DNA from 4 places in the Rhizobium sp. BR 314 genome. Region 1 is predicted to be linked to each of the others. Evidence: predicted binding sites of a transcription regulator. Region 1 holds the regulator's gene; each other region holds the start of a gene.

Region 1 (5,528 bases):
GTCAACCGAGCCGATTTCGCTCAGCATGTTCAGCGCGGCTTCGTTGGCGCCGCCGTGAGCCGGACCCCAGAGGCAGGCAATGCCTGCTGCGATACAGGCGAACGGATTGGCACCCGAAGAGCCGGCGAGGCGAACCGTCGAGGTCGATGCATTCTGCTCGTGGTCGGCATGCAGGATGAAGATGCGGTCCATGGCGCGAGCGAGCACCGGATTGACCACATATTCTTCGCAAGGAACGGCAAAGCACATGCGCAGGAAGTTCGATGCGTAGTCGAGATCGTTCTTCGGATAAACGAAGGGCTGGCCGATATGGTACTTATAAGCCATGGCGGCGAGCGTCGGCATCTTGGCGATCATGCGCAAGCTTGCGACCATACGCTGATGCGGATCGGTGATGTCGGTCGAGTCGTGATAGAAGGCCGACAGAGCGCCGACGCAGCCGCACATGACGGCCATCGGATGCGCGTCGCGGCGGAAACCGGTGAAGAAGCGCGACATCTGCTCATGCACCATCGTGTGGTGCACGACGCGATAGTCGAAGTCCTTCTTCTGGGCTGCCGTCGGCAATTCGCCGTAGAGGAGCAGGTAGCAGACTTCCAGGAAATCGCCGTGTTCGGCCAGCTGATCGATCGGATAGCCGCGGTGCAGCAGGACGCCTTCGTCGCCATCAATATAGGTGATACTGGACTCGCACGACGCGGTCGAGGTGAAGCCAGGATCGTAGGTGAACGTGGAGGTGTTCTTATAAAGGGCACCAATATCAATGACACTTGGGCCGATGGTTCCGGTCTTGACCGGCAAGTCCACCGTCTTTTCGCCCCAAGTTAGTTTCGCGCTTTGTTCCGTCATGCTGATCCTCCAAGATTTGGCGGGATTGACGCCATAAAAAGCGCCAAAAGGTTAAGCGACTACCGACTAGCTATATGATCCAGAGCCTAATGCCAAGTTATCCGAGTGCCGATTTGTGCATCGCAGTATCAACTTTTGGGCACTGCACTAAATGCGTTGGTCATAGCGTGTGACGCGCGAGGCTCTTTTTCGTCGCAATCATGCGGATTTTGGTTGAAATCACCTGGTGGTGACGGCAAAAATCGCGCGGAAGCTGTGGTTTTGCGTGGGGCAGGCGGCGAATGCCTAATTTGGAGGCACCGGAGCAGCAGGAGGATGGCCGGGACCTTGCTCTGCCTTCGCTGGATCGTCATGCCGTCGCCTCAATCACCTTGCGTATCAAAACCGGGCAACGGGAGCGTACGCAAGATCAGGTATCGCTGATCGTGCGGTTTTATCTCGCCCTTGGTCGCATGCGAGTCGCGATCGGCCGGCTGATTGAAGAGGAGGCGGTCCACGGTCGCGCTATCCTGCTTGCGCCGATCTATATGGGCGTCGGCGCGATCTTTTGGTTCACCTTTGACAGCGATCCTCCCCTGCAAACGGTTCTGGCAGTGCTTCTTCTGCTGACATGCGGATTTGTGTTCAATAGGGAGGCGGGCCGGTTGCTTCGGCACCTGCTGTTCGCCGGCATGCTCACAAGCCTCGGCATGGCCCTTGCGCACTGGGAAAGCTGGCGGGCTTCGACCATCATGCTCGACTCGGCCGTGACGACGACCGTGACCGGTCGGATCGAGAGGCGCGAGACCTACGACAATGGACGCTGGCGGTACATCGTTAAAGTCGACGCGACCGAGAATCCTTCCATTCACAGGCCACCGGAGCGCGTGACCATCTACGTGCGCAAACAGGCCGAACCCTTCAATCTGGGCGACCGCATTCAGGTGAGGGCGAGACTGACGCCGCCCGCCGGCCCCGCATTGCCGCGTCTCAACGATTTCGCCTTCAGTGCCTATTTCAACGGCATTGGCGCGAATGGCTTTGCCTATGGCCCGCCGATACTTTTATCTCTGAGTAGTGACAATTCGGAGACGTCGTGGCTGGCCAAGGTGGACATCTGGCTCGCCGGTCTTCGCAACAGCATTGGGACAGGATCCGAAGGACTTTGCCCGGCGATACCGGAGCCTTTGCGGCGGCACTTGTCGCCGACGAGAGACGGGCGATTTCGGACGACACGACCGAAGCGCTCCGAGTAGCCGGGCTCACCCATATCATCGCCATTTCCGGCCTGAACATGGCATTGTCGGCGGGTATCTTCTATGTCGGGCTGCGCTATTTATTTAGCCTTTTCCGGGTCTTGCCCAGGCTTACCCAACCAAGAAGATCGCCGCCTTCGGCGCGCTTCTGACAGTGACCGCCTATTACCTCATTTCCGGCTTCGGCGTATCGGCGGAGCGGGCCTTCATCATGATGGCGATCATGCTGGTCGCGGTTCTGTTCGATCGACCGTCGCTCAGTCTGCGAAACGTGGCGCTCTCGGCAATCGTCATCCTCATCCTTTCGCCGTCGCAGGTGCTTGGGCCTAGCTTTCAGATGTCCTATGCAGCAACGCTCGCGCTGGTATCAGGCTATACGCTTTGGAAACGACGGCCGCATCGCGAAAATATGCTTTCGCGCTTTAGGTTCCTCGGCCCATTGCTGTTCGTTGCACGCTTTTTCGGTGGGATATTATCGACCTCATTCATCGGCGGCGCATCGACGGCAATCTTCTCGATAGAGCATTTTCATCGTTTGGCGACATATGGCCTTCCCGCCAATCTCGCCGCTATGCCGATCGTTTCTTTCATCGTGATGCCATTCGGCATGGCTGCGATGTTGATGATGCCTTTTGGTCTCGACGGGCCATTCTGGAAAGTCACGGGGAGGGACTGGAGCTCGTCATTCTGGTCGCCAAGACGGTCGCCGGCTGGGGCGGCGATATTACGTTTGGACGTCAGCCGCCGTGGCTGATGCCGACCTTCATTGCCGGCTTTCTGATGATGAGCGTTTTGCGCACCAAGCTGCGCCATCTCGGACTGTTGCTCGCGCTTGCAACGATTGGGGCAGCGGCTTTGGGTTCGGGCGTATCCAAGCCCGATCTCATGATTTCCGAGGATGGTGTCCTGGTCGCACTAGAGCAGGACAATATATTGGCGACTAACCGGGAAAGGCCGCAGGCTTTCATTTTCGAGCAATGGCAAACGGCACTCGTCGCATTCGAACATCAGCCTCCCACCATGCTTGTTGCCGACAGCAGCCTGCCTAAGATCAGCAAGGCCGAGCGTCGCCGTCGATTGAACAACGACGAACAGAAGGCGGTCCGCAGGGCAATGGAGGATGCTCTCGATCGAACCATGCAGGGGCGTTTCGCCTGTCAGAAAGGTGCGTGGTGCGTGGCGATGCTTGAAAATGGCGCCGTGTTGGTAACGATCGAAAATGCCGCCTATCTTCCACCGGCCTGCGATACGGCGAATATCGTCGTCACATCAATACGTCTGCGCCTCGATCATTGTCGCTCCGGCGCAACGCTTTATACAGGCGCGACATTAAGGCGGACCGGCTCGGTCGAAATGGATCTGAGCGGCGACAAGCCCACTGTCCTTACAGCATTCGAAGATCCGCAACGGCCATGGACGCGGCAACGAACCTATGATCGGCGCACGGGGACATTCGGCGCGCCAATCGCGCCGGTGTCACCTGTCAGTGATAACGCCGAATGAGCCCGACAAGCTTGCCCTGAACCTTGACGCGATCCGGTCCGAAAATACGGGTCTCATAGGCAGGGTTGGCAGCCTCGAGAGCGATCGATGCACCCTTGCGACGGAAGCGCTTCAGCGTTGCTTCTTCGTCGTCGACAAGCGCAACGACGATATCACCGGGGTTTGCTGTCGTCGAATTGCGAATGATGACTGTATCGCCGTCGAAAATGCCGGCGTCGATCATCGAGTCGCCTCGCACCTCCAAGGCATAATGATCACCAGCGCCGAGCATATCGGCGGGGACGGTTATGTCATGCGTATTGTTCTGAATGGCCGAGATCGGAACGCCGGCAGCGATGCGGCCCATCACGGGTACGGATACCGAACTGCTGTGATCTTCATGGGTTACTTTCGGCGGAGGCGGGGGCGCGACCGGCTGGAGCTTGCCGAGGCTGCCCTCGATAACGCTTGGCGAAAAGCCGCGGCGCGGCTGCAAGCTCGGATTATAGGCATCCGGGAGCTTGATGACCTCAAGTGCCCTGGCGCGGTTCGGCAGGCGACGGATGAAGCCGCGCTCCTCCAATGCCGTGATGAGGCGGTGAATGCCGGACTTGGAGGCCAGATCCAGCGCATCCTTCATCTCGTCGAAGGATGGCGGAACGCCGGACTCCTTCATCCGCTCGTGAATGAAGAGAAGCAGTTCCTGTTGCTTGCGCGTCAACATCGTCTTGGAACCCCAGAATCAAGAAAAGGTCGTGAAACAAATCCAGAACGGACACTATATGTTCCATATGTGTTCCGCAAGCACTTAAATTTCGTTAAAAGCTTGCTCGGACAATTAAATAATTATCACCCGCGAATGGACGGGCTGTAAAAGCCAGCGTGCTGAAATAGATATAACATTGTGAAAAATATGGGGAATTCCTCCTTTTCAGGCCTAGGTTGACACCGGATTTTTCCGTCTGCGTTCTGGTTCGGCGATCTCGAAATCAAGCCAGCTGAGCCGGCTACAGGGGAGAATCAGCAATCACGTTTGCGCGATCATATTGCGCACTTGGAGCTGTCGTCGCGCGCTTCGCTTTCATCTTGAAATACGCGATGGATGGGCGCAAATCTACCGCCGTTGGGAAAGAGGAGAAGCCATGACTTCGTTGCCGCATCCGCTGGATCATCTCGTGTTGCCGACGATCAACATCGCCCTGGCGCGCGAGCGGCTCGGCAAGCTCGGCTTTACGGTTGCTCCCGATGCGCGCCATCCCTTCGGCACCGAAAATGCCTGCGTCTTCTTTTCCGACAAGACCTATCTCGAACCTTTGGGTGTAGCCTCGCAAGAACAGTGCGAGGCGAGCTTTATCGAAGGCAATGTCTTCGTGGCGCGCGACCAGGCCTATCGCTTTCGCGTCGGAGAAGACGGATTCTCTGCCGTGGTTTTCGGAACGAATGATGCCGTAGCGGATGATGAGCGCTTCAAAGCCGCAGCGATCTCGGCCGGCCCGATGCTGGATTTCTCACGGCCGATGAAAATGCCTGACGGAACGGAAACCGTGGCCGGATTTCGCCTGGCCTTTGCGTCCGACCTGCGTTCGCCCGATTTGCTCGCATTCAGCTGCCAGCGCATCAATCCGCTGCCCACCGATCGCGGTGTGCTTGAGCGCCATGCAAACGGTGTCAGCGGCATTGCGCGGGTAGCGATCTCGGCAACGCGGCCGGCCGCCTTCCGCAGCTTTTTCGAAGAGGTCGTCAGCGGACCAAAGGTATCGGAGCATTCCTTCGGACTGACGGTAAGATCTGCCAATGCCGATATCGAGCTTCTGACCCCGGAGGGCATGGAAGCCTTTTACGACTTGCGGGTCGGCAACGAAGATCCGGGTCTGCGGGCGCGGGCAATCCTTTTCAAAACACGCGATCTTTCCGTGACATCGTCGCATTTCGCTGCTAACGGCGTCACATATACGCGTAAGA
Region 2 (5,528 bases), on a different contig from region 1:
CATGCGATATCCTGCCCTGGGTTCTGTCCTGCCCGATCCTGCCTGGAGGCCATCTTATCTCTTTTAGGATCGTGCATCGATTGGGCGCGACACTGCCGAAGCGATCAGTCTTCGTCAACCACCCTCAACTTGAGTTGGCTCGTGCGGTTGTCGACCGGCTTGGATCTTTCCTCCGGTCGCGTCTTGGCAGGCTCTTTCGCGGCCTCGAATTCCAGCGCCTCGATCCGCTCGCCGCGTCTCGCAAGCTTGTCGGCCGAGGTGACGATCATGTCGACATCCTTTTGTGCCATGGCGAAATGGCCCTGCAGCTTGCGCACCCGCTCGTCGAGCCGCGAGAGATCGTCCATCAAATGCGCCACTTCGCTCTGGATGACGTGAGCCTGCTCGCGCATGCGCTGGTCCTTCAGCACTGCCTGGATGACCTGGATTGACAGCATTAGCAGGGAGGGCGAGACGATGACGATGCGGGCACGTTGCGCCTTTTGCACGATCGCCTCGAAATTCTCGTGGATCTCGGCAAAGATCGACTCGGACGGCACGAAGAGGAAGGCCGTGTCCTGCGTTTCGCTCGGGATGAGATACTTCTCTGAGATGTCGCGGATATGCAGTTCCAGATCCCGGCGAAACTGCTGAGCGGCGATCTTGCCATGCTCGGGGCTTGCCGCAGCGCGAATGGCGTTCCAGGCTTCCAGCGGAAACTTGGCATCGATGACAAGCGGCGGCGAACCGTTCGGCATGCGAATGGTGCAATCCGGCCGCGAGCCGTTCGATAGCGTCGCCTGAAACGCATAGGCACCCATTGGCAGCCCATCGGCGATGATAGTTTCCATGCGGGCCTGGCCGAAGGCGCCGCGCGTCTGCTTGTTGGACAGAATAGCCTGCAGGCCGACGACATCCTTCGCCAGCGTCTGGATATTCGTCTGTGCGGCATCGATGACGGCAAGCCTCTCCTGCAGGCGGCGCAGGTTTTCATGCGTCGAGCGCGTCTGCTCGCCGATTGTCGCGGTTACGCGCTGTGACATGCCGTCCAGCCGCTGGCCGATGGCCTGATTTAGCTCGGCCTGCCTCGAGCCGAAGACTTCGGCCATGGCGGCGAGCCGTCCCTGCATCTCCGCCTGCGACCGCAGCAGCGCGGCCATCGTGTGCTCAGCGTCGAGCGCATCGTCTTCCGCTCGTGCCTTGCTGCGGACGAAGAGGACGATCACCGCGATAGCAAGCAGAATGACGAGGCCGGTCAGAAGCTGGACCGTGGAAATGGCTTGGCCGAAGAGGATGAAGGACATGAAACCTGGCGCGCTCGTGGAAGTCTTCTTCGCACCATAACAAAATCGTGGCGAATATCCAGATCAAACCGTGAACAAAATTTCGAGACGGCCTGCGAGTGCCTAGATCGCCGTCGACGAAAAAACACAACACCACCACCATCTTGGCGATTCCATCGCACCGCAAGATGCGTTATGGGAGACGTCATGACGATCAAGCCACTCATCATTTTGCCCGATCCGCTGCTCCGTCAGGCTTCAAAGCCTGTCGAGCAGATCGATACTGAAATTCAGCGTCTCGCCGACGATATGCTGGAAACCATGTATGATGCGCCCGGCATCGGCCTTGCGGCGATCCAGATCGGCGTTCCCCGCCGTCTCCTGGTCATCGATGTTGCGCGCGAAGGCGAAGAGAAGAAGCCGCTCGTGTTTATCAATCCGGAAATCGTCGCTTCGTCCGACGAGCGTTCGGTCTACGAGGAAGGCTGCCTTTCCATTCCGGATTACTATGCCGAAGTGGAGCGCCCGGCGCGCGTCACCGTCAAGCATCTGGACCGCAACGGCAAGGAGCAGCTCACCGAGGCTGACGGCCTGCTGGCGACCTGCGTGCAGCACGAGATCGACCACCTGAACGGCGTGCTGTTCATCGACCATATTTCGCGCCTGAAGCGCGAGATGGTGATCAAGAAGTTCACCAAGGCCGCCAAGGCCAAGGCTCTCTGAGGCATTTCCTGGCAAAGGCCGCTTCATTTGGTGCTGCGGCCTTTGTTCGCTACGATGCGGAGACCGGAACGATCGATCACCGCGCCTGACCTGTCCGATGACGGCTAGCGTTTGACCCCGATGGCGCAAAGGCCGCCGGAATCCGGTCGCTCGAATCTTCATACTTTAAGCCGGATGGATCGCATGTCGCTCAACATCATTTTCATGGGAACGCCCGAATTCTCCGTACCGACATTGCGGTCCTTGATCGATGCCGGGCATAAGGTTCGTGCGGTCTATACGCAGCCGCCGCGCCCAGGTGGCCGGCGCGGGCTTGATCTGCAGAAGTCGCCGGTTCATCAGGCGGCCGAGTTGCTGGGCCTGCCTGTTTTCACTCCAGTCAACTTCAAGGATCCGGACGAGCGCCAGCGTTTTCGCGATCTGGATGCGGATGTCGCTGTCGTCGTGGCTTACGGCCTGCTGCTGCCGGAGGCGATTCTGTCAGGCACGCGCCTTGGTTGCTACAACGGCCATGCCTCGATGCTGCCGCGTTGGCGCGGTGCGGCCCCTATCCAGCGGGCGATTATGGCTGGTGACGCCAAGACCGGCATGATGGTCATGAAGATGGATAAGGGGCTCGATACCGGCCCGGTTGCGCTCACACGCGAAGTCGAGATCGGCGACACCATGACTGCAGGCGAACTCCACGACAGGCTGATGCTCCTGGGCGCGAAAGCCATGGCCGAGGCGATGAACAAGCTGGAGCATGATGAGCTGCCGCTGACGACTCAGCCGTCCGAAGGCGTTCTTTATGCCGCCAAGATCGACAAGGCCGAGACCCGCATCGATTTCGGCAAGCCGGCGGCCGATGTCCATAATCACATTCGCGGCTTGTCGCCTTTCCCAGGTGCCTGGTTCGAAGCCGAAATTGCCGGTCGGCCAGAGCGCATCAAGGTGCTGGGCTCGGAACTGTCCGAAGGCAATGGAGAGCCCGGCAAAGTGCTGACGGACGATCTCATCATTGCCTGTGCCACTGCCGCTGTTAGGCTCACCAAGCTGCAGAAGGCGGGCGGCAAGCCCTTGGCGGCCGCCGATTTCCTGCGCGGTACGCCGATTGCGCCAGGCACCCTGCTTGCCTCGGAGCAAGCCTGATGCCGCGTTACAAAATGACCGTCGAATATGACGGCATTCCCTATGTCGGCTGGCAGCGCCAGGAGAACGGTCCTTCCGTGCAGGGGGCGATCGAGGGCGCTATCCGGTCTTTGACCGGCGAAACGGTCTCGATCCGCGGCGCGGGACGCACGGATTCCGGTGTGCATGCCATGGGACAGGTGATGCATGCCGATCTTTCCAAGGAATGGAAGATCTACACGCTGCGCAACGCGCTCAACGCCCATTTGCGGATGGCCGGCGATCGTGTTGCCATTCTCGATATCGAAGAGGTCGATGCGAGCTTCGACGCGCGCTTTTCGGCCATTCGCCGCCATTACCTCTATCGCATCATCACCCGCCGGGCGCCTCTGGCATTGGAAGCCGGGCGCGCGTGGTGGGTGCCGAAGGATATGGATCATGAGGTCATGCATGCCGCCGCGCAGACCCTTGTCGGCCGGCACGATTTCACCACTTTCCGCTCGGCCCATTGCCAGGCAAACAGCCCGGTGCGCACGCTCGACCGGCTGGATGTGACGCGCAGTGGCGAGTTGATCGAGATCCGCGCCACGGCGCAGAGCTTCCTGCACAATCAGATCCGCTCCTTCGCCGGCACGCTGAAGCTCGCAGGCGAAGGCAAGTGGACGCCCGACGATGTGCGTGCGGCACTGGAGGCTCGGGATCGCAAGGCCTGCGGCCCCGTCGCCCCGCCGGACGGGCTCTATTTCATGCAGGTGGACTATCGCGACGGCGCCGGTGCTGCCGGCGGCGAAGGAGAGAATGCCGATGACGGTGAAGATCTATCATAATCCTGTCTGCGGCACCTCGCGCAATACGTTGGCGATGATCCGCCAGTCCGGCGAGGAACCTGTCGTCGTTGAATACCTGAAGATGCCGCCCAGTCGTGAAGAACTGGTGGAGCTGATAGCTGCCACGGGCCTTCCGGTTCGCGATCTGCTTCGGCAAAAGGGAACGCCCTATGACGAACTCGGCCTCGGCAATCCATATCTCACCGACGATCAACTGCTCGACCGGATGATCGAACACCCGATCCTGATCAATCGTCCGATCGTGGTGACCGAGAAGGGCGTGCGCCTCTGCCGTCCCTCTGAGCTCGTACTGGATATCCTGCCGAATCCGGATATCGGTCCGTTCACGAAAGAAGGCGGCGAAGTGATGGCGCGATAGGCGCCGGCCTCAACCCGGTGGATAGACGCCGAGGAAGCGCTGCAGGAAGTCCGTCAGTAGCATGCTGGGGATCATCAGCACCAGCGTCAGCGCACCGATGAAGAGCGGATGAGCACCGCAGATCATCCTGAGGATGCGCGCCATCGAGAAGATGATCGCCATCATCAACACCAGCCATAGCAGCGCCACCAGCCCGCTGGAGCCGGGGACGAAGGCGATCAGCGCAATGAGCAGTGCGTTCAGATAGGACGTCGGTACCCCAAGCCAGTTCACCGTGACCACGATCGGCGCAAACTTGTCGCCGAACCGGAAGATGAGCAGCAGCAGGCCCGCGAGAACGAGCGGGATCACCCAGTTTGCAGCTTCGACCAGCGCCAGCCGCAGGAAGAAAGCAAGGCCCGTCGCCGTTTCGGGCGGCATGGCAATTAGGTAGGCCTGTCGCCACCAGAGCCAGGAAATGCCGATCGGCGGCAGGCACCAGAGAATGGCCCAGAAGGACCGCAGCATGCCGCGGTCCGATATGTCGAGATACTGAAAGCCGCGCGCATCCATGCGGATCAGCAGCCATAGGCCGGACAGGTAGTATTGGACTTCCTTAAAGGTCGGCATTCTCGAACCAGCGCTTGATGAAGGTCTGGTAGATCTCGGTCAGCGTTTCGAGATCCGAGACTGCGACGCGTTCGTCCACCATATGCATGGTCTTGCCGACCAGGCCGAATTCCACGACCGGGCAATAGTCCTTGATGAAGCGGGCGTCCGAGGTGCCTCCCGTCGTCGAAAGCACAGGCCTTTGACCTGTTGTGTTTTCGATGGCGGAAGAGAGCGAGGCGATCAGCGCATTGTTGCGAGTCAGGAAGACGTGGCTGGGCCGTTCCGACCAGGTAATGTCGTACTTTGCCGGCGCCCGCCCGGGCCGCAGCGTTTCATCGGCGGCTGCCGCGTCGAGACGGGCGACAATCGCGGCCTTCAGCGCCTCGGCCGTCCAGGTGTCGTTGAAACGGATGTTGAAAGCAGCGGTCGCCCTGGCGGGGATAACGTTGGTCGCGGCGTTGCCGACATCGATCGTCGTCACTTCGAGGTTGGACGGCTGGAAATTATCGGTGCCGGCATCGAAGGGCGGGTCGAGCAGCGCCTCGGTCAGCTTGACGATGCTGCGCACCGGATTGTCGGCAAGGTGCGGATAGGCCGCATGGCCCTGAACGCCGTGAACCGTAATGAAACCGGAGA
Region 3 (5,528 bases), on a different contig from region 1:
GGCGTGCACGCATGTTTGTCGATGCGTATGGAATGTCGATTGACGCCCGCCACCTCATTCCGGAAGCCATCGTTGCAAGGCTGGAAGCATTGCTTGCTTTCATGGAGCAGGAGGCTTCGCTCGGCGTCGAGCGCTATCGCCGGAACTTGCAGGATGGTCACGATCGCATCTATCGCCGCGACATAGCCTATGTACTGAAATGGTCTTTGGAGATCACCGCTGGGCTTGTTGATTGAGGGGTGAACTATCTCGGTCGCCTCAGACCACGTCTTTCCTCAGCGGGCGGAAGCTCATGCGGTGCAGAGAGCAGGGGCCATGCTGTTCGATGCCGGCGCGATGCTGCGCAGTACCGTAACCGGCATGGGCAGCGAAGCCGTAGGCGGGAAAGACGCTGCCCGCACGCGCCATCATCCGGTCGCGCGTGACCTTGGCGACAATCGAAGCGGCTGCGATCGAGAAGGAGCGCGCATCGCCCTTGACCACGGCCTTTCCCGGGCAGCTGAGGCCGGCCGGCACATCGAGGCCATCAGTCAGCACATAGCTTGCCGGCACGGCTAGGCCGCAAATAGCACGGCGCATCGCATCAAGGCTCGCTTTGCGAATATCCGTGGTATCGATGCGCGTTGCACTTGATGAGGCGATGGAAACGGTCGCAGTTGCCAGAATTTCAACAAACAGTCTTTCCCGTCTTGCCGCGGTCAACTGCTTGGAATCATTCAGCCCGTCGGGAATACGTTCAGGATCGAGAATGACGGCGGCAGCGACGACCGGTCCCGCGAGCGGTCCGCGGCCAACTTCGTCTGCGCCGGCAACCGGCCAGTGCCCGGCGCGCCGGGCGATCAGTTCCAGCTCGAAGGACGGAACGATAGGCCCATCGTCGAAAAGCGTGGGAGAATCGGGCGATGTACTGCGTGGCATGCGGCGAAGCTCGCACACCACCCGATCTCCTGCAAGCCCCCGGTGGATCAGAGCGGCGAACCAGGGGGCTTTTCCGGCGGGTACAGGGACAACCCGCGAGGAAGTATCAGAGCAACGACAATTGCACGCCGCTGCCGTCAGGCGGCACGAACAGGTCGTCGCGCAATGCGATGTTGCGCCGGGTCAGCTCGAGCCGCCGCGTCGCCATCTCGAAGCGCCGGCTGATCTGCCAGGCATAGGGTCCGGCGCCCTTCATGCGTTTGCCGAAATCGGCGTCATAATCCTTGCCGCCGCGCATCGAGCGGATCAGCGACATGACGTGGCGATAACGATCCGGGTAGTGCTGCAGCAGCCAGTCGCGGAACAGCGGGCTCACCTCCAGCGGCAGCCGCAGAATGACGTAGCTCGCCTCCTGCGCGCCGGCCGCCTTGCCGGCTTCGAGAATACGTTCGATCTCGTGATCATTGAGGGCCGGGATGATCGGCGCCACCATGACCGAGGTGCGGATGCCGGCTTCGCTCAGCGCCTGGATTGCCTCCAGCCGGCGTGTTGGCGTGGCTGCACGCGGCTCCATGGTGCGCGCCAGTTTCCGGTCGAGCGTCGTCACTGAAAGACCAACGCGAACTAGGTTCTTGGCGGCCATCTCCTTCAGAATGTCGATATCGCGCATGACCAGCGCCGACTTGGTGACGATCGCGACCGGATGGTTCGCGCGGTTCAGCACTTCGAGGGTCTGGCGCATGATCCGCCATTCCTTTTCGATCGGCTGGTATGGATCCGTATTGGTGCCGATGGCGATGACCCGAGGCCTATAGCCCGGCTTTGCCAGCTCGCGTTCCAGAAGCTTGGCTGCGTCTGGCTTGGCAAACAGTTTCGCTTCGAAATCCAGCCCTGCCGATAGGCCCATATAGGCGTGGGTCGGGCGGGCAAAGCAGTAGATGCAGCCATGCTCGCAGCCGCGATAGGGATTGATGGAGCGATCGAAGGGGATATCGGGCGATTCATTGCGGGTGATGGCGGTGCGCGGCTTCTCGACCTGCACCTCCGTCTTGAAGGGCGGGAGCTCTTCCAGCGTCTGCCAGCCGTCGTCGAAGGTCTCGCGCTGCTGCTTCTCGAAGCGGCCGTTCGGGTTCAGGCCCGCGCCGCGCCCGCGCCGGCGCTCGACGTCGACCCTGAGGCCGGCATCGGCGATCAGAGCGTTGGCAATGTCTGGCGTATTGGCAGGCGCGAATGCGGCCTGCGCTGCGAGGGACTGCTCGTTCATCGGTGGCTCCAGGGCGGTTCATGGCGCTGCATGCCGCGTCTAAGATGATTAAATTCCTATCCGACAAGTAAGAACAATGCAAGAACAAAAATGCGAAGTCGCCGTTATCATCCCCGTTCGTTCGAGGCTCCCGATGCGATCGCGAGGAGATTTGGAGCGCGATTATCTCGCATTTCTTAAACACTCGGACGCGAGGGTTAGGAGCTGGCAATAAATGGTGCGCCGCTCTATAAATGGGCAATGTTGACAGTCATCATCGAATGCCAGGATCAGGAACCTGAGCTGGCGCAGACATTGGCAGCCTTGGTGCAGGGGGCGATCGAAGGCCTCGTCTGCGATGTCGTCGTGCTCGATCACGGCTCGCAGGACGGTACTTCGCGGGTGGCGGATGCTGCAGGCTGCCGTTTCTATTCGCAGTGGGATATTAACGATATATTGCGTTCGGCACGTGGCGAATGGCTGCTGCTCGTCGAGCCCGGTGCCCGGCCGCAAGCGGGCTGGATAGATGAGATTGCGGAGTACGTCTCGCTGAATAAGGTTCCGGCGCGCTTTACGGCATCGCGCGGTTATCGCCGACCTTTTCTGCAACGCATTGGCCGCGCCAAAGCTCCGTTGGAGCTGGGCTGGCTCTTATCCAAGCCGCAAGCCATTGCAACGGCTAGAAATGGCATGCGGCTGGCGGAATTTGCCGAAGGGCAGAAGAGCCGGCGCCTCTCCAGCGAGCTCATCCCGTCCTGGGTGGCGCGCGCCGCTCGCTAGCCCGATTCGCGATTCCATTTGAAAAGCTGCAAATAGCTGCGATAATTCCCCAAGTGGCGGCACCTTTCGCGTGTCGCGTGGGGCGGCCGACTATCATGATGCCGATATGGGGCGGAACAGGCTAGCGCAGCACTCCTCGTCCGCCGGCATGCCGGCGAAAGGAGGTGCGTTATGAAACGCACGATGCTCACCCGCTTCACGGCGATGGCCCTTGTGGCAGTAGCGATCTTTTATCCCGGCTTAGGCGCTTCCCAGGCGATGCTCGCCTGTGCCAAGCGAGTAGATCTCGTCGGCTTTCTCAGCGATCACCTCTCCGAGAAGCTCTCGGCCGTCGGCAAGCTCGACACCAGCACGATCCTCGAAGTCTACACCGCCGACAGCGGTAACTGGACACTGATGCTCAGCGACGTTTCCGGCCGCAGCTGCATTATCCTCAACGGCGAGAGTTGGGAATCAATTCCTGTCTTGCCGGGCCAGAAGACCTGATATTCCGAAAGGCATTGTGATCGACTAAGGCCTGCAGCGTTTCGCAACCTCTCGGGTTCTCCTGTCGGGCTGTAGGTTTTTGAGGTCGCGTGTCGTTTTTGCAAGCCCGCTCGACACCTTTGCGCGACCTACCTATTTGGAACCGGCACCGCGCTTCAGATGCTCGTCAAGGCGCGGCATAATCTCCACAAAATTGCAGGGCATATGCCGGTAATCGAGCTGCGCCTTCAGTATGCCGTCCCAAGCATCCTTGCAGGCACCGGGAGAACCCGGCAGCACGAAGATGAAGGTGGCGTTGGCAACGCCGCCTGTTGCCCGCGACTGAATCGTTGCCGTGCCGATCTTGTCGTAGGAGATGCGGTGGAAGACCTCGGAGAAACCATCCATGCGTTTTTCGAACAGCGGCTCCAGCGCCTCGGGCGTGACATCGCGGCCGGTAAAGCCCGTGCCGCCGGTGGTGATCACGACATCGACCGCGTCGTCCTTTGTCCAGGCTTCCACCTGCGCGCGGATGCGTTCCTTGTCGTCGGGCACGATGGCGCGGGCCGCAAGCCTGTGACCGGCGTCAGCGATACGTGCGACCAGCGTATCGCCTGACTTGTCGTCGGCGAGCGTGCGCGTATCAGAGACAGTCAGCACCGCGATGCCAACGGGAATGAAGGATCTTTCGTTGATTGAAGCGGCCATCATACTTCTCCCGCGATCGTTTCCGTCACCTGGAAATACCAGTCCGGCCGCTGCCTGTGAAGCGAGGCGGCAGCTTCCGTCGCCTGCGCGAGATCGGCAAAGATGCCGAAGCACGTTGCGCCCGAGCCGGACATGCGCGTCACGATCGGAGACTGGCTTTCGATCAAACCGGACAGCACTGAAATCTCAGCGCAGATCGAGCGCGCCGGCGGTTCCAAGTCGTTCCGCAAAGTCTTGATGGTGTCGATCCACTCGCTTTGTCTCTGCGGCAGCTGCGATGAAAACAAGAGCGGCGGATTATCCTTGCGGGACAATTGGCGGAATACGTCTGGTGTCGACACGCCGACGAGTGGGTTGCCGAGCACCAAGGAAAAAGCGGGAAACGCCGGCAGCAGCTCAATTGCCTCACCGATGCCGCGCGCCACCAGCGGCTGGCTTGCAAGGCACATCGGCACATCGGCGCCGAGCTTCAAGGCGATGGTCTTCATGGTCTCTTGCGGCAGCGAGAGCCGCCACAGCCGCATCAGCCCACGCAGCGTCGCAGCAGCGTCCGCCGAGCCGCCACCGATGCCCGAGGCGATCGGCAGGTTCTTCTCCAGATGGATATGAACTGCAGGGGTTTCGCGGCCGGCGGCCTGTCGGAGCAGGTCACGCGCCTTGAGCACGAGATTGTCGCCGGCCTCGGCATCCACAGCAAGAAGCGGGCCGAAGCGACCGGAAAGACTGAATGCGTCATGCTCGCTTGCACGAAAGCCAAGGCGATCGCCATGTCGCGTGAAACTGACAAGCATATCGAGCAGGTGATAGCCGTCGGCGCGGCGGCCGGTGACATGCAGCGCAAGATTGATCTTTGCGGGCGCCTCCTCCGTGAGGTCGAAATCGCCCGCTGCCAAGATCGCGTTCATGGGAAGTCTTATGACTTCTTATCGACCGGAGCCGGCGCGCTCGAATCCGGAGCCGGCGGCGGTGCTGGATCGGGCTGCTTGCTCTTGTCGACCGTCTTCGGGTCGTTATCGAGGACAGGCAGGCCCTTCTCGATCTTTTCCTTGATCTTCGGAATGTCGGCTTCTTCCGGCTTCGAAGCGAGAGCGCGGTTCCACTGATAGACCGCCTCCAGCTTGCGGTTGACGCGCCAGTAAGCGTCGCCGAGGTGATCGTTGATCGTGGGATCACCGGCCTTGAGCTGCGCTGCCCGCTCCAGTTCGTTCACCGAATCGTCGAAACGGCTGAGGCGGAAATAGGCCCAGCCGAGCGAATCGACGATATAGCCGTCATCCGGCTTCAGCTCGACCGCCTTCTTGATCATGTTCAGACCCTGGTCGAGGTTCATGTTCATGTCGACCCAGGAATAGCCGAGATAGTTCAGCACCTGCGGCTGATCGGGGTTGAGCTCAAGAGCCTTCTTGAAATTCGG
Region 4 (5,528 bases), on a different contig from region 1:
GAGCCAGAGGAAATCGCACGCATTGTGGTTTTCCTCGCCAGCGACGATGCCGGTTTCATCACCGGATCGACCATCACCGCAAATGGCGGACAGTTTTTCGTCTAAGCGGTTTTTCGACGGGATTGCCGGGTTAACCCGGCAATCATCCGCGGCCCGAACCGGCCGATTGCCGTTGTCGCGGCTTGAATTCCAGGATGACAGCTTCGATTGCCACTCGCCGTTTCTCCTTGCCGCGCGTTCTTGCGGCGGAGCCGAGCGCGTAAAAGGTTGTGCCGACGAATAGGAGTGCTGCAATGCTTGCGATAATTGCGGCCATAACGCCGTTCCTTTCTCAAAACACTGCTATTTCTCTCCCCGCAGCCGGTTGGTGCGGGAAGAGGATGATGTTGGCCAAGCGGCGCTACGATCTTTAAAATTGGCTTCGTGCGCTCCAGGCTTTTGATTTTGCGCATGTCGTTGCGGCAAAAACGCCGCATACTTTGCGCAGCATGCCCGAGCTTGTTTCGCGCCACTGTCTTGCGGCGCTGACATCATGACCGGCCGACCGCAAGGCAGCCGGTCATAAGACGTTCGTCTTAGCGGCAACGAGCCTCGTAGCGGCGGCCGTAGCGATCGCGATAGATGCAGTAGCCGCGGCGATCTTCGGACTGTCCGATGAGGTTGCCGACGAGGCCACCGGCGACTGCGCCGACCGCCGCACCACCCCAGCTATGCGTGGCGACGCCGCCAATCAAGGCGCCGGTACCGGCGCCGATGGCCGTGCCCTTTTCCGTTGCGGTGCACGATGCCAGTGCGCCGACGAGGGCGATAGCGGCAATGATCTTTTTCATGATGTTAGCTCCCTGGTGTTTCGAGGTTTTCAACGATGATCTGCGGATCAGATCCGCCCCATCAATAGCAGAATAAGGACAATGACGAGAACAAGCCCGAGACCACCCGACGGGCCGTACCCCCAAGCGCGGCTGTAACCCCAGCTAGGAAGTGCGCCAACCAGCAGCAGAATCAGTATTATGAGCAATATCGTACCAAGCATGATATGTCTCCTCCATGTCCGCCGCTGAAGTATCCCCGGCAGCACAAAGCCATCCAGCGACTTGCTTCAGCGTCTCGGCCAGATCCACTCGCAGGAAGTGCGACCGGAGTTTGCGGCATTTCTGCTGTAGAAACTTATTTCCTCGAAAATTGTTCCGGCTCAGAAATAAAAATACTCGCTGCCGACCGCTTCCATGGTCGGCAAAACATTAACGCGCGGGCACGGATTGGCCGAGACCTCTGCGGCATGTGAGTTAACTCTATGGTTAAAATATGATTAAAATACAATTGGTTGCGGTGAACGAAACGAGAAAGGGCCGACGTCTGCGATTCGTCGGTGATTCGTTCTGCATTTGGGCTTTGGTTAAAATCGAAGCCGTCTGGGCCGGAGTTTAGCTCCCAAGCCAGTGTGCGAATGAAGGCGTGGCATCGGCCAATCGGCACCGCGGATAGTCGCCGAAAAGTAGAGATCGGTCATTTCAATCGCTAACGGCGGCACATCGTCAGCTGCCTGCTGCCAATCGCAGTTCTTCATGTCGCGACGCCATCGGTCCGTTGCCACCATATATAGCCGTGAACAAATGAAATACGCGCATGAATCAATGATTCGTCGCCGATTCGTTCCGGCTTTGATCGAAGCGTTAATATGAACATCTTTTGGTTGCATGCGCCGATTTTTATATTTGTACTCGCTGAAAGATTAATCGCAATCCAGGATTCGGCACGATTCGCAGCTTCAACCCTTCAGAGTCCTGTGTGAATCCGGCGGAGAGGCACCATATATGGTGTAGAACAAAGGCGGAATCGGCCGGAATCGCCGATTCGTCGCTGATTCGTTCAGGCTTTGACCCGAATCTTAATGAGGAGGTCACCGATGAGGAAATAGCTATTATTTACAGATCTTTAACCACGAATTCATTCGAGTTTCGGCCTGCCTCAGACTCTCCGCTTGACTCATCTTGCCGGGAAGAGGGTGGTAAAAATGTGATTCAGCATTTGGTGGGACTCTAGCAATCGAAATCCATATATAGTAGAGAACGCATGAAGAACATCGCTGAGTCACCGATTCGTCTCCGATTCGTTCTCAGGCTGTTCCGGAATCGCCGGGACTCGCATTGGCTGCAAGGGTAATGTAGCTTTTGGTTGAATTTGCTCGTTGTGAAATCGAATGTTGCGGCAGTTGTTTTTTCATTCAGGTCTTGCCTTTGTCACATATGGTCGTCATCTCTTCCTTTCTTCCAAGAGGAGCTTGCTGATCGGAAGACGGTAGTTTCTCGCCCATGCACGGACCAATGACCAAAAATTTGCAGCCTATGATCCTGAGCGGACGCGGCGTAACCGCGGTGCTCGGACCGACCAATACCGGCAAGACCCATTATGCCATCGAGCGTATGGTGGCGCACGGCAGCGGCGTTATCGGCCTGCCGCTGCGGCTGCTGGCGCGCGAGGTTTATACGCGCGTGGTCGAAAAGGTCGGGGCGCAGCATGTGGCGCTGGTGACGGGTGAAGAGAAGATATCGCCGCCCAACGCGCGCTATTCGGTCTGCACGGTGGAGGCCATGCCGCGTGAGACGCGTGCCTCCTTCGTTGCTATCGACGAAGTGCAGCTGGCGGGCGACCTTGAGCGTGGTCACATCTTCACGGACCGTATCCTGCATCTGCGCGGTCGGGACGAGACATTGCTGCTCGGTGCAGGCACCATGCGGCCGATTCTTGAGCAGCTGCTGCCCGGGATCACCGTTCTTGAGCGGCCGCGGCTTTCGCACCTTTTCTATGCCGGGCAAAAGAAGATCACACGTCTGCCGCAGCGTACCGCGATCGTCGCCTTTTCCGCCGACGAAGTTTACGCGATCGCCGAGCTCATTCGCCGCCAGCGCGGCGGCGCCGCCGTGGTGCTAGGCGCGCTCAGCCCGCGCACCCGCAACGCTCAGGTCGCGCTCTATCAGGCCGGCGACGTCGAATATCTGGTCGCGACCGATGCGATCGGCATGGGCCTCAACCTCGATGTCGATCATGTCGCCTTTGCTCAGGATCGCAAATTCGACGGCTATCAGTTTCGCAATCTCAATCCGGGCGAGCTCGGCCAGATCGCCGGCCGTGCCGGCCGTCATCTCAAGGACGGCACTTTCGGCGTGACCGGCCAGGTCGATCCTTTCGACGACGAACTGGTGCGCCGGATCGAAGGGCACGAGTTCGATACGGTAAAGGTGTTGCAGTGGCGCACCAAGGATTTCGATTTCTCCTCAATTGCCGCATTGCGCGCCAGTCTGGAAGACGCGCCACGCGTGCAGGGCTTGACGCGGGCGCTGCCTGCGGTAGACCAGCAGGCGTTGGAATATTTGTCACGCGATCTGGAGATTGTCGATCTTGCCAACAACCCGGCCCGGGTTGAGAAATTATGGGAGGCCTGTGCGCTTCCGGACTACCGGCGCATTACGCCTGCCCAGCATGCCGATCTCATCGCCACCCTCTTTTCCGATCTTGTCCGCTATGGCACGGTGAAAGAGGATTTCCTCGCCGAACAGGTGCATCGCGCCGATCGGACAGATGGCGAGATCGACACGCTTTCGGCGCGAATCGCGCAGATAAGGACTTGGACCTATGTGTCGAATCGGCCCGGCTGGCTTGCCGATCCGACACACTGGCAAGAAAAGACGCGGGAAATCGAGGATCGATTGTCCGACGCGTTACATGAGAGGTTGACGAAACGCTTTGTTGATCGCAGGACATCTGTGCTCATGAAGCGCCTGAGAGAGAATGCGATGCTGGAAGCTGAAATCAGTGTGAATGGGGATGTCTTCGTCGAAGGACATCATGTGGGACAGTTGACCGGATTCCGGTTCACGCCTATCTCGGGAACCGAGGGGCCGGACGCCAAGGCTGTCCAGGCTGCCTCGCTGAAGGCGCTCGCGCTGGAATTCGAGGCGCGTGCCGCCCGTATGCACGCGGCTGGCAACGGCGATCTTGCGATCAGTGCCGATGGCCTGGTGCGCTGGCTCGGCGACCCTGTGGCGCGCCTGTCGGGCAGCGATCACATCATGCGTCCGCGCGTCATCCTGCTCGCCGACGAGCAGCTGACGGGCAATGCGCGTGATCATGTCGCCGCGCGTATCGAGCGTTTTGTGAATCATCACATCAGCACGATCCTGAAGCCGCTGGACGATCTTCAGCGCGCAGAAGACCTGCAGGGTCTGGCCAAGGGCCTTGCTTTCCAGCTGGTGGAAAATCTCGGCGTTCTGTTCCGCCGTGACGTTACCGAAGAGGTAAAGTCGCTGGATCAGGATGGACGCGCCTCCATGCGTCGCTACGGCGTTCGCTTCGGCGCCTACCATATTTTCGTGCCCGCACTGCTGAAGCCGGCTCCGGCCGAGCTCATCACTTTGCTCTGGGCATTGAAGAACGACGGTCTCGACAAGCCGGGCTATGGCGATCTGATCCCCGTATTGGCCGCAGGCCGCACGTCTGTCGTCACGGATCCGAGCTACGAGCGCATGTTCTACAAGCTCGCGGGCTTCCGGTTCCTCGGCAAGCGTGCGGTGCGCATCGATATTCTCGAGCGCCTGGCGGACCTGATCCGTCCGCTGCTGCAGTGGAAGCCCGGCCAGGCTTCGCGCCCGGAAGGTGCCTATGACGGCCGCCGATTCACGACGACCACGGCGATGCTCTCCATCCTCGGCGCAACGCTGGAAGACATGGAAGAGATCCTCAAGGGTCTCGGCTATCGTGCCGATGCCGTGAAGCCGGAGGAGGCAGCTGCTTTCCTGGCGCAGCAGGATGCGAGCGCCGCGCCGGCACCGGTGGCGGAAGCGGCTGGCGAGAATGCTGACCATGACGATGCCGACGCGGCTGGCGAAGAGCCGGCTAAGGAGGCCGAAATCGTTGCGCAGGAAGTAGCTCCGGCTGCCGAAGCTGCCCCGGTTGAAGCCGTTGCAGTTTCGGAAGCTGTGGCTCCCGATGCCGTTGCCGCCGAAGCTGTCGAGCCGAAGCCGGTTCTGCTTTGGCGTCTTGGCGGGCGCAGCGATCAGCAGCAGCGTCAGGGCGGCCGTGGTCACGGCGATCGTCGTGGCCAGCAGGGCGAAGGCCGCGGCCATCAAGGCAATCGTCGCGCTGGCGGCGAGCAAGCAAGCGGCGAAGGCAACCGCGAGGGTCGTGATCGTCGCGACGGGCGCGAGGCTCGCAGCGGTGACAAGGGTCCGCGTGGCAACAATCGCGAGGGCGGCCGTCCGCAGCAGCAAGGCGGGCGTGGCGAGCGTAACGATCGTCAGGAGCGTGGCGACCGGAACGATCGCAACAATCGGAACGACCGCAACAGCCGCGGCGCATCGCAGCCTTTGCGCTTCGAAGCAAAGCCGCCGCGCAAGGAAAAGCCGATCGATCCGGATTCTCCGTTCGCAAAGCTCGCTGCCCTCAAGGAGCAGATGAAGAAATAGGCCATGAAGGACGAGAAGCAGCCATTTTCCGGTTCGCGCCAGCGCATCGACAAATGGCTCTTCTTT

Evidence for each region. Region 1 encodes LexA, which represses DNA repair genes until DNA is damaged. Its sites were predicted from a motif close to TGTTCNNNNTGTGTTCNG; they were not measured.
Region 2: the regulator LexA is predicted to act here: its motif matches at 1,343-1,360, upstream of QD461_RS22270 (DNA recombination protein RmuC).
Region 3: the regulator LexA is predicted to act here: its motif matches at 2,252-2,269, upstream of QD461_RS19120 (PA0069 family radical SAM protein).
Region 4: the regulator LexA is predicted to act here: its motif matches at 2,066-2,083, upstream of QD461_RS05195 (helicase-related protein).

The regions. Positions count from the first base shown of each region.
Region 1 is NZ_JARWLA010000009.1:32,923-38,450, reverse strand. Features, by position in the region: gene gltA (citrate synthase) at 1-849, opposite strand, end outside; gene QD461_RS14230 (DUF4131 domain-containing protein) at 1,131-2,084, shown strand; gene QD461_RS14225 (ComEC/Rec2 family competence protein) at 1,994-2,236, shown strand; gene QD461_RS14220 (ComEC/Rec2 family competence protein) at 2,239-2,838, shown strand; gene QD461_RS14215 (hypothetical protein) at 2,838-3,587, shown strand; gene lexA (transcriptional repressor LexA) at 3,568-4,290, opposite strand; gene QD461_RS14205 (VOC family protein) at 4,709-5,528, shown strand, end outside.
Region 2 is NZ_JARWLA010000019.1:111,295-116,822, reverse strand. Features, by position in the region: partial or broken gene QD461_RS22275 (PfkB family carbohydrate kinase) at 1-3, opposite strand, end outside; gene QD461_RS22270 (DNA recombination protein RmuC) at 105-1,283, opposite strand; gene def (peptide deformylase) at 1,470-1,985, shown strand; gene fmt (methionyl-tRNA formyltransferase) at 2,169-3,116, shown strand; gene truA (tRNA pseudouridine(38-40) synthase TruA) at 3,116-3,922, shown strand; gene arsC (arsenate reductase (glutaredoxin)) at 3,900-4,301, shown strand; gene QD461_RS22245 (hypothetical protein) at 4,311-4,910, opposite strand; gene dapE (succinyl-diaminopimelate desuccinylase) at 4,897-5,528, opposite strand, start outside.
Region 3 is NZ_JARWLA010000015.1:10,853-16,380, reverse strand. Features, by position in the region: gene QD461_RS19130 (aminoglycoside phosphotransferase family protein) at 1-236, shown strand, start outside; gene QD461_RS19125 (ribonuclease HII) at 259-918, opposite strand; gene QD461_RS19120 (PA0069 family radical SAM protein) at 1,025-2,182, opposite strand; gene QD461_RS19115 (glycosyltransferase family 2 protein) at 2,423-2,941, shown strand; gene QD461_RS19110 (hypothetical protein) at 3,113-3,427, shown strand; gene moaB (molybdenum cofactor biosynthesis protein B) at 3,560-4,114, opposite strand; gene QD461_RS19100 (4-(cytidine 5'-diphospho)-2-C-methyl-D-erythritol kinase) at 4,114-5,019, opposite strand; gene QD461_RS19095 (tetratricopeptide repeat protein) at 5,028-5,528, opposite strand, start outside.
Region 4 is NZ_JARWLA010000003.1:48,674-54,201, forward strand. Features, by position in the region: gene QD461_RS05175 (beta-ketoacyl-ACP reductase) at 1-105, shown strand, start outside; gene QD461_RS05180 (hypothetical protein) at 143-316, opposite strand; gene QD461_RS05185 (YMGG-like glycine zipper-containing protein) at 576-833, opposite strand; gene QD461_RS05190 (DUF3309 family protein) at 878-1,033, opposite strand; gene QD461_RS05195 (helicase-related protein) at 2,325-5,462, shown strand; gene QD461_RS05200 (RNA-binding S4 domain-containing protein) at 5,466-5,528, shown strand, end outside.